Linked DNA regions of Herpetosiphon gulosus. The protein of the gene in region 2 interacts with the protein of the main gene of each other region in a pairwise test. Links are inferred from orthologs where the notes say so. Each region holds a gene or a part of one and is shown on either strand. Other genes may lie near its edges.

The links. The genes of interacting proteins can lie anywhere in the genome.
Region 1: the proteins of topA (region 2) and ABEB26_RS13045 interact in binary tests that used the Escherichia coli proteins (3 or more experiments, as listed by UniProt). The link is inferred for Herpetosiphon gulosus from one-to-one orthologs.

The regions. Positions count from the first base shown.
Region 1 is NZ_BAABRU010000008.1:217,919-220,807, reverse strand. Bases 63-2,876 are described here. They hold ABEB26_RS13045 (YigZ family protein), read right to left. Parts: upstream 1,872-2,876; coding sequence 1,254-1,871; downstream 63-1,253. Other genes in these bases: ABEB26_RS13035 (GAF domain-containing sensor histidine kinase), read right to left, coding at 2,501-2,876; ABEB26_RS13040 (response regulator), read right to left, coding at 1,884-2,504; ABEB26_RS13050 (GNAT family N-acetyltransferase), read left to right, coding at 700-1,257; ABEB26_RS13060 (hypothetical protein), read left to right, coding at 63-280. Outside these bases: more of ABEB26_RS13060, read left to right, coding at 59-62; more of ABEB26_RS13035, read right to left, coding at 2,877-2,889.
Region 2 is NZ_BAABRU010000012.1:14,639-17,764, forward strand. Bases 11-3,061 are described here. They hold topA (type I DNA topoisomerase), read left to right. Parts: upstream 11-370; coding sequence 371-2,752; downstream 2,753-3,061. Other genes in these bases: cobS (adenosylcobinamide-GDP ribazoletransferase), read left to right, coding at 2,820-3,061. In the rest of the region: more of cobS, read left to right, coding at 3,062-3,126. UniProt on the Escherichia coli protein: Releases the supercoiling and torsional tension of DNA, which is introduced during the DNA replication and transcription, by transiently cleaving and rejoining one strand of the DNA duplex.

The DNA of each region.
Region 1 (2,889 bases), on a different replicon or contig from region 2:
CATATAACATTATATATGTTGTATATGATGTTAGCACTAACGAAAGGGGGTTTATGTAATGGCAAAGCCAAAGAAAAAACTAGTACATCTCAGTCTAACTGATGATACATCAGACCGTTTACGGCAAATCAAGTCGATTATAGCGCTGAAGCACACCGACGATCGTATCACCGTTGACGACGTTCAAAACATTCTAATTGACGCTTATCTCGACCGCTATCCTGAATTTCAGCAATATTTAAAAAACGAAGCGCTAGCGACGAACCAAACTCGTAGCTAGCGCAGGCCTCACCGCTATCGTGAGGCAGTCCGAGGGCTGAACCGTTAGCAACGGCCCATCGTCGGCCAAAGACGAGAGAGGCGGCGTGAGCAACCAGTGATGCGCCAACATTGCTGGTTGAGAACCGCCAAGGTACAGCACCCGCACCTTACCAACTGAATAGCAAAATGCTTGGTGCAAAGTACCCCGATAGCCCCGTTCACATAGGAGTGAACGCGGCCACATCGGTTGTTGGTGCCGAGGGCGGGAGTCGAACCCGCACCCCCTTGCGAGGAGAGATGTTTAAGACCTCAGCGTCTGCCATTCCGCCACCTCGGCGCAACGAGCGGTATTATAGCGCATATTAGATTTTTTGGCAAATTAGTTGGTCATTTATTGATATAATATATCAGTAAAATTAATTAGGATGAGGTACTGGCATGAGCCTTGAGCATGGGATCTATACACTACGTGAAGCCACCACCGCCGATTTAGCAGGCGCACGCCAGTTGATGTTACGCACATTTGAGCAAGATTTTGGCTATGGCTATATCGCCAAATGGCATACCGATGTTGATAATTTAGCCGAAGCCTATTTGGATAACCCTCGCCAAGTCTTGTTTGTAGCGGTCGTTCGCGCAACCAACGAGGTTGTTGGAACCTGCGCCGTGCGAACTGGCGGCCCTAAGCCACCCTACAAACCAGAATGGCTGGTTGAGCGTTATAGCACTGCCACAACCGCCCAACTTGTGCGGGTCTATGTTGATCAAGCCCATCGTCGGGCTGGCTTGGCTCGCCGTTTGGTCAGCCTAACCCGCGATTGGATTTTGCAGGAAGGCACATATCGTACAATTTATTTGCATACTAACCCCGCAATTGCTGGAGCTGAGCAATTTTGGCGTTCGCTCCCAACCATTGAAATCTATGATGATCGGCCTGATCAGGGCGAATTTCAAAATATCCACTTTGAAATGGATCATACAACGCCAATTATTTAATCATCAAGCGCGATTAATTCGCTTTCAGCATAGGTTAATTCACGAATAGCCGCCGCACATTCTTGCCAGCGATCTTGAGGCAATGCCAGCATCAAGGTAATATCGCTGGCAAAATCTTCACTTTCAATCACTGGATCAAAGGTATTCAGCAAACGCCGCAATAATTCGTATTGATTGTAATTAATCGTCACCATACCAGTACGACGAATGACTTGCTCTTTGGTTGGTAAATGATTGAGGGCTTTTTGTAAGGTTCCGCTATAAGCCCGAACCAAGCCGCCACTACCTAATTTGATTCCGCCAAAATAGCGGGTTACGACTGCTGCAATATCGCCAATGCCACTGCCCTGCAACACTTGCAACATCGGGCGACCAGCTGTGCCAGCAGGCTCGCCATCATCGGATGAGCCAATGTCGGCTTGGGGACCAAGCCCAATTTGAAACGCCCAACAATTATGGGTTGCATCAGGATAACGCGCGACAATCGTGGCAATTGCTTGTTTGGCTTCAGCTACGCTTGGCGCATGCACAACCGTCGCAATAAAGCGCGAATGTTTGATATCTTGTTCAAATTCATGCTCAGCCGCCGGAATTTGATAACGAGTTGGAGTCATCGAATTAACCTACTAAATTAATTGACGTTCATAGGCAATTGCTACAGCTTCGGTGCGATTGTGCGCCCCAAGCTTTTGAAAAATACTATTCAGGTGGAATTTAACTGTGCGTTCGGTAATATTCAGTTGGTAGGCGATTTGCTTATTAGCAAAGCCTTGGACTAAATGCTGTAATACTTCGTGCTCACGCGGGGTTAATTCAACCAAGGTTGTATCGCGCTGCACTTGGCGCAACAATTTCGAGGCAATCAAAGGGTGCAAGGTCGAGCCACCAGCGTGAATCAAGCGAATCGCCGCAAATAATTCATCGCGTGGAGCACCTTTGAGCAAGTAGCCCTGAGCACCAGCCCGTACCGCTCCAATAATTCGTTCATCGGTGTCAAAAGCGGTAAACACCAATACTCGTAGGTTGGTTGCCGCCAAATCAAGTCGCTCAAGCACCGCCACCCCATCGAGATCAGGCAACTCAAGGTCGAGTAACACCAAATCAGGTTGCAATTGCTGACATACTTCGACGGCTTGCAAGCCAGCGCTAGCCTCGCCAACTACAGCAAAATCAGCTTGGGTGCTGAGAATTGCCACCAAGCCCTCGCGTACCACCGGATGATCATCAACCACCAAAATGCGGATCATTTGGAACTCCCCAGTGGCACAACAATACAAACCTCAGTCCCTGCGCCAAGGGTACTTTTGATTTCAAGGCTGCCGCTCAGCAACCGAGTACGCTCATTCATGCCAATCAGGCCAAAATGTTGGGGCTTGGGCAAGGTTGGGTCAAAGCCACAGCCATCGTCATGCACGCAAATTTCAATCTGGGTCGGCGTAGCATGATATTCAATCACCACAGCGCTAGCTTGGGCATGCTGCCGCACATTATTCAAGGCTTCTTGCACAATCCGCAACAAGCCAACTTCAATCCGCAAGGGCAACGGCTGCAACGCACCAATCGTTTGGATATCAAAGCTAAATCGATCATGCTCATGCTTCAAAGTTGCCAAGGCTTCAACCAAACTACGGC
Region 2 (3,126 bases):
CGTTTGGTCAAGATGGATGTTTGGGAAGCGGTTGGTGGAGGTTGGGGATTGGAAGTTTGCCTAGGGTCGATAAAATCAAGGATTATTAACGATACCTCGATTGGCGCTTTTTAAGATTTTTGCTGTTTCAAGTTTAAATAGGCCTATTTAATCGTGTTTAATATTCTTTGGATTTGATAGTTTTTGCTGCCTCCCTGTTGACAGAAGTGGATAGTTGTGGCACTGTACTTCACGCCGCACGAATTCCAGATCGTGCCTCAACGAGGCCACCTAAAGCGACGCTGCCCCAGTACACGTCAACTTTGAACTGATTCGCCGCGTTTTGAATGCGTCGGTTGGTGGCATAGTGTGAACTTTTAAGGAAAACCCTATGGATCATAAATTGGTGATTGTTGAGTCGCCAGCCAAAGCAAAAACTATTCAAAAATATCTGGGTGCTGGCTATCGCGTTATGGCAAGCATGGGCCATGTGCGCGATTTGCCCAAGAGTAAAATTGGCATTGATATTGACAATGATTTTACCCCTGTCTATGAAATTAGCGAGGGCAAAGATAAGCTCATTGCCGAATTGAAGCGTGAAATCAAGACTGCTGATGCCATCTATCTCGCAACCGACCACGACCGCGAAGGTGAGGCAATTGCCTGGCATATTTTGCAAGCAGCCAATATCGGCAAACGCAAACCAGTCTACCGGATTACCTTTAATGAAATTACTAAGGATGCGATTCAGAACGCGATTCGCAACCCACGCGAAATCGATGCCAACTTGGTTGATGCCCAACAGGCCCGACGGGTGCTTGATCGCTTGGTTGGCTATAAAATTTCGCCAATTTTATGGGCCAAGGTGCGGCGTGGGCTTTCGGCTGGGCGGGTGCAATCGGTTGCTGTGCGCATGGTGGTTGAGCGTGAACGCGAAATCGAAAGCTTCGTGCCCAAAGAATATTGGACAATCGAGGCCGATTTATCGCCAGCTGGGCTGAAGAAACTTGGCAAGCACGACATTTTTCGGGCAATTTTGCATGCTCGTAATGGTAAAAAGCTCGATAAATTTGCGATTCCCAGCAAAGATGCTGCTGATGCAGTGTTGGCTGCCTTGGAAGGGGCAAATTATCTTGTTGGCACAGTGACCCGCAAGGATAAACGTCGCTCGCCAGCTCCGCCATTTATCACCAGTACCCTGCAACAAGAAGCCAGCCGCAAGCTTGGGTTTAGCTCCAAACGCACCATGCAAGTGGCCCAAAAACTGTATGAAGGGGTCGATATTGGTGGCAAAGATGGCACAGTTGGTTTGATTACCTATATGCGTACCGATTCAACCAACGTTTCAGTCGATGCCCAAAACGAAGCTCGCACGCTGATCACTGAGTTGTATGGCAAAGAGTACGCTCCAGCCAAACCTAATATCTACAAAACCAAGGCTAAAGGTGCTCAAGAAGCTCACGAGGCGATCCGCCCAACCAGTGTCGTGCGTCGCCCTGATCAATTAAAAGCTGCGCTTGGTCGCGATGAATTTCGGCTTTACGACTTGATCTGGAAGCGCTTTATGGCTTCGCAGATGGCGGCGGCAATTTTCGATAGCACCAGTGTCGATATTGGGGCTGGAGCTGGAATCAAAACTGCTGCTGGTGCGCCATTTACCTTCCGCGCAACTGGTTCAGTGCTTAAATTCAATGGCTTTTTGGCAGTCTACAATGTTAGCCTCGATGAAGGCGACGAAGATGAGGATAAAGAGGCCTTATTGCCGCCGCTCAATGAAGGTCAAGCACTCGATTTGCATGATCTGTTTGGCGAACAACATTTCACCACGCCACCACCACGCTATACCGAAGCTACTTTGGTGAAGCAGATGGAAAGTGAAGGGATTGGCCGCCCATCAACCTATGCGCCGACGATCTCAACCATCGTTGCCCGCGAATACGTTGAGTTGGTCGAAAAGAAATTGATGCCCACCACCTTGGGTCGGGTTGTCACCGACTTACTGGTTGAGCACTTCAAAGATATTGTCGATTACAACTTTACTTCGGATATGGAACAGCGACTTGACGATATTGCTGAAGGCCAACGCCGTTGGGTGCCAGTGCTGCGCGAATTTTACGATCCGTTTGCTTTGCGCTTGCATGCTGCCGAAACTGAAATGCGTAACGTCAAGCGTGAAGAAATCAAAACTGAATTGCCCTGCCCTCAATGTAGCACCCATCTGGTGATCAAATGGGGTCGTAATGGCGAATTCTTGGCTTGTTCGCGTTACCCTGAGTGTAGTTGGACTGGCGATTTAGAGCGTGACGGCGAAGGCGGGATTCATATCGCCTCGCAGCCTGAAATTTTTGGCAACACCAATTGCCCCGAATGCGACAACCCAATGAGCCTCAAAAAAGGTCGTTTTGGGCCGTTTCTGGCCTGTAACAACTACCCAACTTGTAAAGGCATTCGCAAGGTACGGGCGCAAGGCAAAGATTTTGTGGTGATTCCGCCGCCCAAGCCAACCGAGGAAAAATGCCCCAAATGTAATCGACCAATGGTGCAAAAAGAGGGCAAATTTGGGCCATTCTTATCGTGCACTGGCTACCCTGAATGCCGCTCGATTGTGCGATTAACGCCCAACGATGCTCCAACCTGCCCACAATGTGGCGAGGGCAAAGTGGTCGCCAAACGTGCGCGTGGTGGCCGTACCTTCTTCTCTTGCACGCGCTACCCCGATTGTACCTATGCGAGCAACGCCTTACCTGTGGCGGTTTCCGAAGAAGTAGCCTAAGTTTTTCGCTTGACGCAAGGTTTTATCGTATCTCGATAAAACCTTGCGTTGCTGTTTAAAGGAGATTATGGTGATAAAGCATCTGGCTGAGGCGCTGCGCTTTCTCACAATCTTGCCAATTCCAGGCAAACCTGCGCTTAGCGAACAAGCCTTAGTCCGTTCAATGGTGGCTTTTCCGCTGGCTGGAACACTGATCGGCGGTTTGGTTGCAGCGACATGGGTTGGAGCAACCTGGCTATGGGGAGCGACCACAGGCAGTTTATGTGCAATTCTCACGTGGGGCGCAATCACCAGCGGCTTGCATTTGGATGGCATTGCTGATAGTGCCGATGCGCTGTTTAGCTGGCGTTCGCGTGAGCGCAAGCTAGAAATTA